2 regions of the Arthrobacter glycogeni genome follow, and region 2 is predicted to be linked to the other one. Evidence: riboswitches for the same ligand, from Rfam matches in the RefSeq annotation. Region 2 holds a riboswitch; the other holds the start of a gene.
The links. Region 2 has a riboswitch for cyclic di-AMP ahead of ACX80G_RS05680 (M23 family metallopeptidase). Riboswitches for the same ligand answer to the same signal wherever they lie in the genome.
Positions count from the first base shown of each region.

Region 1 (5,066 bases), on a different contig from region 2:
GCAGGGCGCCTCAGCACATGGTGCTGCGCTCCCGGCCAGTTCCACGACATCGAATGCCGGATTCCCGACGTCGGTCAGCGGTGAGAACCGGGTCCCGGCGAACAACGCTCACGCCGCTTACCCGGATGGACCTGCTGGCACCGGCGAAATGGGCGAGGGCTGCGGAGGGTCGTGCGGGAACGACGGCGGTGTGCTGGGGATGTGCCTCCTGGCGGTCATCGTCGTCGCAGTGCTGGCGTTCCTGTTACGTTCCGGCCGGCTCGTGCCCGGGTCGGTGCTGCTCCGTGGGCCGCCGCTCATCCGGTTGCGGACCCTATCAATCCCTGCTCCTTCACTGATTCAACTCTGTATCAGCCGGACGTAAGACACCGGCGCCTGCCTTTTGGGTATGCCTAGCGCAATGGCTCTCTCACCAAGGCAGCATCCTGCCCACCAAGGGTACTACTACAGACTATTCATCAGATGAATTCAGAAGGATCAGATCACCATGAAGCGTTACCTCTCCCTCTCAGCATTGAGCGTCGCGGCCGTCATCACCCTGGCGGGCTGCGGAAGCAACAACGACCCGGCCAGCCCGGCGGCCGAGCCAACGACCTCCACTGAGCAATCAGCACCCTCAACCGAATCAGGCGCTGAGGTATCGGCCGAGCACAACGACGCGGATGCGATGTTCGCCCAGCTGATGATTCCCCACCACCAGCAGGCGGTGGAAATGAGCGACATGATGCTGACCAAGGACAACATCAGCCCCAGTGTCATCGACCTCGCCACCAGGATCAAGGCTGCGCAAGACCCCGAGATCGAAACCATGACGAGCTGGCTCGAAGCCTGGGATCGCCCCTCCATGCCCGAAGGAGGCATGGAGGGCCACGACATGGGGTCTACGGGTGGCATGGACGGAATGATGGACGAGGATCAGATGGCTGACCTTGAAGCGGCCGAAGGCGGCGAAGCGGCCCAGATGTTCCTGGAATCCATGACCGCACACCACAACGGGGCGGTGGACATGGCGCAGGAAGAAATCGACAACGGCGAGAACCCTGAAGCGATCGCCCTCGCTGAGATGATCGTGGAAACCCAGCAAGCCGAAATTCAGGAAATGGAAGAACTGCTCGCGGAACTCTAACCGAAGATTAGTTCGCGAAGGGAAGGGCCAGGCATCTGGCCCTTCCCACCCTCTCCCCACTTTTTCTGTCACAACAAAGGATTGCCACTGTGCCTCGCCCCCAACCCCCCGTCCCACGCCTGCAACGAGGTGCCAAAATGGCCGTTCTCACCGTTGGCCTTTTGGTGCTCACTGCTTGCTCTACGTAAGTCTCACCGAGCTCGAACAGTAGTGATTCCTCTGAGTCCGTCGACGTTGACTCCGCCGACGCCGACGCGCAGGGTTATCCCGCCGGTCACATCCATGGGATGAGCGTGGACCCGGACACGAACCGGGTTCTGTTGGCCACCCACGACGGACTGTTTGACGTCTCAGAGTCGCCAGCAATCCAGATCGGGCCGACCATCGACCTGATGGGTTTCACCCCAGCAGGGAACGGCGAGTTGTACGCATCGGGTCATCCCGGCCCGGGAACCGACCTACCGAACCCGGTGGGCCTGATCCGATCGACAGACCAGGGCCAGACCTGGCAGCCGCTATCCAGGCAGGGCGAGTCTGACTTCCACGCCCTTGCCGCCACCGACGGTGGAATAGTCGGATTCGATGGGCAGCTCCGGATCAGCGCCGACGGTACCTCCTGGGAAGCCGCGGATGAACAGATACCCGCCTTCAACCTCGCCGCGACGTCCCGGGACAGCGTTGTGTTGGCAACCACCGAGGAAGGCCTGCAACGCTCGACCGACGACGGCGAAACCTGGGCCGCCGTTCCGAGCGCACCCTTGCTGATGCTCACCGCACTCTCCGGAGGAGAGGCTGCCGGAGTCACAGTCGAAGGCCAGATCCACACCAGTAGTGACGCTGGTCTGACCTGGGTCCCACAGGGGGCAGTTCGCGGCGAGGCGTCCGCGATCGCAACCCACGTACTTGACGACTCCACGTTGCGAATCTGGGTCGCGACCGAAGACGGTGTCCAGGTCTCCAATGACAACGGTCAGACCTTCGGGGACATCAGATCAAACCACCAGCAATAATCTGGTCTAGGGTTCGCCAATGCCCACAGGCCGTTACCCTAATGTGACTTAAATACTAGCGTGGGGTATTCTCTTACGAGTGATCCCGGCACCCCGCCGAGATCACATTCCCGCGCAGAATGCCGAGCCCTGCCGCTGCTCCGGGAGCCGTTCGCACAATCCAGATGGCAGGGACGGGGGAACCACGTTTCCACCGGGCCACCGCACGCGGTGACCCTCGGGGTTAAGTCGATCCGACTGTCCAGTGCAGAACCTGCATCGTACGCGAATGCGGGACAGCACACGGGTGGCGGACGGCCGGGTGACTCCCATCCGAACCCGACAGCTCACCCCGCAGGCATGGGAGAGGCAAAACACCATGTCACGTACATCCATTCCGGCACGCCACCGCGCCATCACCACCCACTCCATCGCCCTCGAGGGCCTGACTCAGGCCGCGAAGACCAACGCCGTCGCACTGGGCAAGCCAGCCATCATCGCAGCCGCGACCGGCAGCCTCGTCTTCTCCGTCGGAGCCACCGCCCACGCCGGAACCTATACTCAGGACGCCGCAACTACCGCGCAGGCAGCAACCGTTTCGGCACCAGCAGCTGGCGCGGATGCTTATACGGTCGTCGCCGGCGACACACTAGGGGCGATCGCAGCACGGCACGGGATCAACCTTGAGAATCTCCTGGCGCAGAACGGGCTGTCGTACGCCTCGGTCATCTTCCCAGGGCAGCAGATCCAGCTCACTGGCGGCGGAAGCGCTGCCGCCGTCGTTCCAGACGCCGTTCCTGCTGCGGCCGCCGCCCAGGCATTCACGCCAGCACCGGTTGCTCCAGCGCCATTGGCTCCGGCACCGGCCGCACCAGCAATGATGAGCCTGGCTTCCGGTTCCATTACCCCAATCGCACCTGAAAGCTCTTCGGTTTCCGCCAGCGGCGTCGGCGGAGCGCTGGTCGCTTCGGCTTACGGGCAGCTCGGTTCCATCCAGGACTGCACGATTCTCGTCGAGCGTGCACTGCGCTCCATCGGCTTGAACGTCGGCGACCTCGGACCCCTGCAGTTCGATCAGTACGGAACCCGGGTCTCAACTCCAGCGCCCGGTGACCTCGTTGTCCGTCCCGGTCACATCGGTATCTACGTCGGGAACGGCAACGTCATCAGCAGCGGCATGAACGGCTCGAACCTCACCATCGAGCACCCGCTGTCCGACCTCGCCGGCTCATACTTCGTGCGAGTCAACGGCTAGCTCCGAAGCCTCTACGGAACATTGCCGTAAAACTTGATGGGAAGTGGCGGGTGTCCTGAACGGAGGACGCCTGCCACTTTTGCGTTCCTCCAGCAACCAGGAGCCCGCATGCAGGACCGTGCTTGCCCAGAACCGGGACCGGGTCGTCCTCGCTTGCCCATGGCTGGCTGATAGTTACCGGTGAGTCGGACAGGACAGTCACGTTCCAAGCCTCATCATCGCCTATTGCTCTGGGCTGGCACGAATAGCGGTCTAGCTGCCACACCAACATCTCGGCTGTGCATGGCTTTTTCTCACCTAAGTCAAACTCGGATCATTCCGGTCTGCGTCGCCAGGCCCGAGTTGTCACGACATTTTTCGATCGAAGGCTCCGTAGATATGCGAGAGTGAACCGGTGGAAGGAATGCGACAGGAAGACGACCGCCAGTGCAGTTTCCGGGCGTCGATTAAACATGCCCGGTTCACTGACCCTGATGGGCTATTCAACGCAGCAAACGACCTGCAAAAGATCTCGAAGGCAGAAGCGGTCGAGGTGCTGTACCTGCTCGCCATCGACGCCGGCGTGACTGACGCCCTGCTAAATTACGGCACGTTCCTTTGGGACGAAGGCAAACTCGGGCCGGCCATCGCGCCGCTCAAAAAAGCCTACGAAGCAAACGATCCCCACGCTGCGCCGACGCTGGGCCAGATCTACCTGGAACTAGACGACGCCGAGAATGCAATTCTTTGGTTCCAGCGAGCCGGCGACCATCCGACGGTTCCGGTACGCCTGGCCCGCGCCTATCGGGCCCAAGGGAACCAGCGAAGTGCCCTGAAGGTTCTAATCGAAGCCAAAGACAACAATGCCGAAGCCGCGGTTGAACTAGTGCTCGACGGCGAACTCAGCGGGCACGCAGCAGTCGCCCTCCTGCAACACCATGCAGCTAGGGGCAGCGTCGACGTCCTCATTCCCCTGGCGAATCTATACGGTGAGATGGGCCGCACCTCCGAGGAAATTGCGGTGCTCCGCCAGGCCGTCGGTGCAGGGGAACCGAATGCAGCCCACAACCTCGGACTGGCGCTATGGCACTCCGGATACCGGCAGGAAGGGAGAGCGCTCCTGAAGACCGCTGCGCACAACGGTGACCGACTGGCCCGTCGAGCGCTGGAACGATTACGACGAAAGCACCCCAGAAAGTAGGCTCCGCCCATGTAGGGGGTTCATGGGTACAAGCTTTGGCCTGACCCTCAAGCTGGGGAGATCGGCGGACGGATACCCAACGGGTGGAACCTGTCAGCGACATTGCTCGAGGCCGACTATGAACCCGAATCAGACCGCCGCGATCCGCAGTGACCCCACCAGCAATGACATATTTCGCAACGCGAACGTTCGGCCCATCGGTTCGCGGCGTAACGTTGGAGCGGATACGGACTTCGGTTTCCAAAATTCGCACCAAAGGACTATAAGAACTTGTCACTCGAATCATTGCCCGTCCTGGACTACTCGCGGCTGAGCGCAGGCCAGGAGGACGCGTCGCAATTCCGGGACGACCTGCGCAACGCAATGCATGACGTCGGATTCCTCTACTTGGCTGGCCACGGAATCCCGCAGGACCTGGTTGACGCCATGCTTACCACTTCCCGCCGCTTCTTCGAACTCCCGGAGGAAGAAAAACTGCAGCTCGAAAACGTCCACAGTCCCCAGTTCCGGGGCTAC
Region 1 is NZ_JBTNDV010000007.1:163,373-168,438, reverse strand. It holds gene ACX80G_RS09630 (hypothetical protein) at 1-364, shown strand, start outside; gene ACX80G_RS09625 (DUF305 domain-containing protein) at 488-1,126, shown strand; gene ACX80G_RS09620 (F510_1955 family glycosylhydrolase) at 1,405-2,136, shown strand; cyclic di-AMP (ydaO/yuaA leader) riboswitch at 2,279-2,491, shown strand; gene ACX80G_RS09615 (LysM peptidoglycan-binding domain-containing protein) at 2,495-3,370, shown strand; gene ACX80G_RS09610 (tetratricopeptide repeat protein) at 3,774-4,550, shown strand; gene ACX80G_RS09605 (isopenicillin N synthase family dioxygenase) at 4,821-5,066, shown strand, end outside.
Region 1: it holds a riboswitch for cyclic di-AMP, as region 2 does, so the genes downstream of both, ACX80G_RS09615 (LysM peptidoglycan-binding domain-containing protein) here and ACX80G_RS05680 (M23 family metallopeptidase) in region 2, are expected to answer to the same signal.

Region 2 (5,066 bases):
TCATCGTGATGGAAAACAAGCTGCCCCGCGCCGTTATCGGCGTCCTCATCGGCGTGGCCTTTGGTGTCGCGGGCGCCATCTTCCAGACCCTGCTGCGCAACCCGCTCGCCAGCCCGGACATTATCGGGATCAGCTACGGCGCCAGCGCCTCGGCGGTGGCGGCGATCGTGCTGTTCGGTGCCGCCGGTGTTGCCGTGTCCCTGTCCGCCCTGATCGGGGCGCTCACCGTCGCGGCCGCCATCTATTTGCTGTCCCGCCGCGGATCGGTGGCCGGCTACCGGCTGATCCTCGTGGGGATCGGCTTCGCCGCTGTCATGCACGCCATGGTCAGTTTCCTGCTGACCCGCACCGATATCCGGACAGCGTCCGACGCGCTGGTCTGGCTGAACGGTTCGCTGAACTCCAGTAACTGGGACCGCGCCACCGTCCTGCTGCTCGCCCTGGCGCTGCTGGTCCCCACCGCCGCGGTCTTGTCGCGGGTGCTGCGTGGCCTGGAACTGGGTGACGACACCGCGGCGAGCCTCGGTGTCCGGGTGGAGCCGTCCCGGCTGGCCCTGATCACCGTCGGAGTTGCCCTCACCGCCGTTGCCACGGCAGCGGCCGGCCCGGTGGCGTTCGTCGCGTTCCTCGCCGGCCCGATCGCCCGGCGGCTCGTCAAGGGCGCCGTGTCGCTCACCGTGGCTGGCCTGGTCGGTGCGGTGATCGTCCTCGGCGCCGATTTCGTTGCCGCCACAATGATTCCCGGTGTGTCGCTGCCGGTCGGCGTGGTGACGGGCGTCCTCGGCGCACCGTTTCTCCTCTGGCTGCTGGTGACCGCCAACCGCACAGGCCAGGGAGGCTGATTTGACGTTGACAGCCAGTGAGCTGACCCTCGCGTACGATGACCGCAAGGTAGTCCAGGACCTCACCGTCGAACTGCCGGCCGGCAGGATCACGGTGATCGTTGGCGCCAACGCCTGCGGTAAATCGACCCTCCTGCGCGGCCTCGCCCGGCTGCTCAAACCGACGGCCGGCGTCGTCAGCCTCGACGGCAAGGACATTCATGCGCTGTCCACCCGTGCCGTCGCCCGCACCCTCGGGCTGCTGCCGCAGACCCCCGTCGCGCCGGACGGGATCACCGTCGCCGATCTGGTGGGGCGCGGCCGCTACCCGCACCAGGGCTGGTTCAGGCAGTGGACCGACGACGACGACGCCGCTGTCGCCGCCGCCCTCGAAGCCACCGACACCCTCGACCTCGTCGACCGATTCGTTGACGAACTGTCCGGCGGTCAGCGGCAACGCGTCTGGATTGCCATGGCCCTGGCCCAGCAGACCGACATCCTCCTGCTGGACGAACCCACCACCTTCCTCGACGTCACCCACCAGGTGGAGGTGCTGGATCTGATCACCGACCTGAACCGGCGCGATGGCACCACGGTTGCCATCGTTCTCCACGACCTCAACCTCGCCGCCCGCTACGCCGACCACCTGATCGCCATGAAGGACGGCCGAATCGCCGCCCAGGGCAACCCGGCCGACGTCGTGACCGAGGAGACAGTCACAGCGGTCTTCGGCCTGCAGTGCCGCGTCATTGCGGATCCTGTGTCCGGCACACCCCTGGTGGTGCCAGTGGGCCGGCACCACTCGAACGCCGAATCCACCCCAGCTTCATCCGACTCGACCACCGGGCGGGGGTACCTGCCCAACCCGCAGGACACGCTGGCGGCCCACCATCTGGAGGCGGCATCATGACCGACGTCGGCAACCGGACCGCCCGGCAGGGTCAGCGCACCGAAGCGGCAGTCCCGGCGGTGACAGCCTTCGACGTCGTCGTGGCCCGGGTGCAGCGCCTGAGCGACAACTTCCAGCGGATCACGTTCGGCGGGTCCTGCCTCAAGGACTTCGGCGTGCGGGGGGCGACCCTCGATCTGCGGATCAAGGTGGTAATCCCCGCCAGCCAGAACGACGACGCCCCCCACCCAAATCTGCGGGAGCTGCTGGAGGCGCCCACCGAGGGGCCCGGCTGGTACCAGCAGTGGCTGGCCCTGGACCCGGCCGACCGTGGATCGATGCGCACCTACACCGTCAGGGAAACCCGGTGCGACGACGACCAGCCCGAGATTGATGTCGATTTCGTGATGCATTTCGACGCCGACGGGAACGGGGGTCCGGCGTCGCTCTGGGCCGCCGCAGCAACACCCGGCGACCGGATCTGGTTGATCGGCCCGAACGCCCACGCCGCCACCTGCACCACTGCCGGATCCTACGGCGGGATCGAATGGCGCCCGGGGCTGGCCAAACACGTCCTGCTCGCCGGTGACGAGACAGCAGTCCCCGCCATCAGCGCCATCCTTGGCTCGCTGCCCACCCACATGGGTGGGCACGCCTTCCTTGAGGTGCCGGACCGGGCGGACTTCCAGGATGTTCCTACCGACTCCTCGGTTCACATCACCTGGCTGGCGCGGGGGCAACACCCCCACGGGGAACTCCTCGACGCAGCGGTCCGCGACGCGGTTCGCGTCCCGGGTTGGGTGTCGCTGGCGGCGCCCTTCGCCGTCGGCGTGGATCCCAGCTCTCCCGCCGGTCTGACCCTCGCGGCTGCCGCTGCCGCGGCGGCCGGTCCCGAGCCGGAAGAGGTGAACATCGATGAGGCGATCCTTTGGGAGACACCCCAGCTGTTGAACGCTTCGGCACTGATCGGCTCGCCTAACCCGGACCGGCCGTCCGGTGCCCTCCCCTTTTACGCCTGGATTGCCGGCGAAGCCGCGATGGTCCGTGGATTGCGGCGCTATCTGGTCCGCGACGTCGGCATCGACCGCAAACGGGTTGCCTTCATGGGGTATTGGCGCAGCGGCCGGTCGGAGCTTAGCTAGCCGCCACGCCCTGTGATATGTAACGGAATTGTAACTTTTCCGGCCGGTGGCCTACCCTTGTAGGGAGCCATTCGCATCATTGTGGCTCCCAGACTGCACGCCTAACCCTGTCAGTAGCTGGCCCCCAATTCACCGTGGCAGGGGTGGAGGACCCATCTTTTGGCAGTTTCCTGCCTAGGGGTGCAGCCCTTCGCAGATTGCTTTTCCGCTCTCGTCGGAACAGTAGGCAGAGGGCCGAGTCAACTCTTGCTCGAATCCGACAGCTAACTTCACCGGCGTTGCAGAGAGGCTTTTGTTGTGCACCATCCGGTTACTTCCGGGCGCCGCCGCGCGTCCGTCGAACCCACATTCCCCCGCCGGTCAGTTGTCCTCGCCACCGGGGCGCTCGCCGCAGCGGCGGGCCTTACCCTGACGGCGTTCTTCCCCTCGGCGGAGGTCCCACCCCGGCCAATCGCGGACGCGGTGACGAGCCCCACCGCGCCCGTCACCGCTGACGCCGACGCCACGATCGACTTCGGTAAGGAATCACCGCTCGCCATGGCCTCCACCCCGGCCGCCAAAACTACAGTCCTGTCCAGTGACGCCGCCACGTTCGCCGCGCCCATCACGGAAGCAACGATCGCCTCGCCGTTCGGCTATCGAGTGAATCCGATGGGCGGGCTCGGCGACGAGCTGCACACCGGCACCGACTACGCCGGCGCGTGCGACACCCCGGTGTTGGCTTCCCGCGCCGGCACCGTGGTGGAATCCGGGTGGCATGCCTACGGCGGTGGCCAGCGGATCGTGGTGGACCACGGCGGGGGACTCGAAACCTCCTACAACCACCTGAACACCCTCGGTGTCAGCGTCGGGGATGCCGTAGCGAAGGGGCAGGGCATCGGCGCCGTCGGCAGCACCGGCAACTCAACCGGCTGCCACCTCCACTTCGAGCTCCTGGTCGACGGCGAAAAGGTCGACCCCCAGACCCGGCTTTAGCGCGCAGCCCGGGAATCCCGCCGGCTGAGCCCCGTGGATGGGATTGTCTAGACAATCCCATCCACCGTGGCCGGCCGGTGGGAAATTGGAGCAGCTACGGGGTCGGGTTGGTGACTACTGCTGGATCCTTCTTGCCGTAGGGCATCCGCAACCGCAACGAGTTTGCATCCACGCGCAGGGCCATGTGGGTGCCCTTGCCGAGTGGGTCTCCGTCCAGTTGGATTTCCTGCGGCTCGTCGAGCTGGATTTCGGCGCTCTTGCACTGAAAGTACTCAAGCGACGGGTCTTTTCCCTTACCCCGGGCGAACAGCTTGCCGACGACGCCGAACCAGCCCAGCCGACCGGTCGGTGCAACGGTCATGACGTCCAGCAGGCCGTCGTCGATCTTCGCCCCCGGAAAAATCTCCAGTCCGCCCATAATCTTGCCGCAGTTTCCACCCATCACGCTGCGCAGGCGGCGGACGATGGGCTCGCCCCCGTCAAGGGTGATACGGGTTCGGGTGGGTTTCCCGCCCAGGTTGCGGATGCCGGCGTCGACGTAGGCCAGCCAGCCCACCTTGTCTTTAAGGTCGTCGCGGGTGTCAGCCATGATTGACGCGTCAAAGCCCAGGCCCGCCATCACCAGAAACACGTGGGATTCCTGCGCGCGGTCCACTGTGACGTGGATGACGTCCACATCGCGCTCGGTGCCGAACAGGGCAGCTTTGGCCGCCTCCTCGGGATTGTCGACGGCGATGTCCAGGTTACGCGCCAGCAGGTTGCCCGTCCCGAGCGGGATCAGGCCCAATGCGACGCCGGTGCCATTGACTACCTCTGCCACGCAACGGACCGTTCCGTCGCCGCCGGCAGCGATCACCACGTCCACACCAGCGTCAACGGCTTCTTTCGCCTGGCCGCGCCCTGGATCGTCGGCCGTCGTCTCCAGGTATAGGACCTCATCCCACCCGTCGGCGGCGCAGAGTTCCGAAACGATCGCGCGAATGTCAGCGCCGGTGTTCTTGACCGGGTTGATGATCAAGGCGGCACGCTTGTTCCGGGTTTCGGCGGGCTGGGTCATGGTGTCCTTCTCGGGGGTCGATGGGGGAATGATCAGGGAACGATCAAGGAATGGGGCTACTTCAACAGAAATTTATCAGGGTACTTGCTAACCCACCTTATCCCGCGCCGGGAGCGGGTAGCCTCGTCTAGTGGAATTTTCTCAGCGGTATGTGGCCCTTGGCGATTCGTTTACGGAAGGCG
Region 2 is NZ_JBTNDV010000004.1:46,895-51,960, reverse strand. It holds gene ACX80G_RS05695 (FecCD family ABC transporter permease) at 1-842, shown strand, start outside; gene ACX80G_RS05690 (ABC transporter ATP-binding protein) at 844-1,731, shown strand; gene ACX80G_RS05685 (siderophore-interacting protein) at 1,728-2,852, shown strand; cyclic di-AMP (ydaO/yuaA leader) riboswitch at 2,958-3,145, shown strand; gene ACX80G_RS05680 (M23 family metallopeptidase) at 3,150-3,827, shown strand; gene ACX80G_RS05675 (diacylglycerol/lipid kinase family protein) at 3,922-4,884, opposite strand; gene ACX80G_RS05670 (SGNH/GDSL hydrolase family protein) at 5,015-5,066, shown strand, end outside.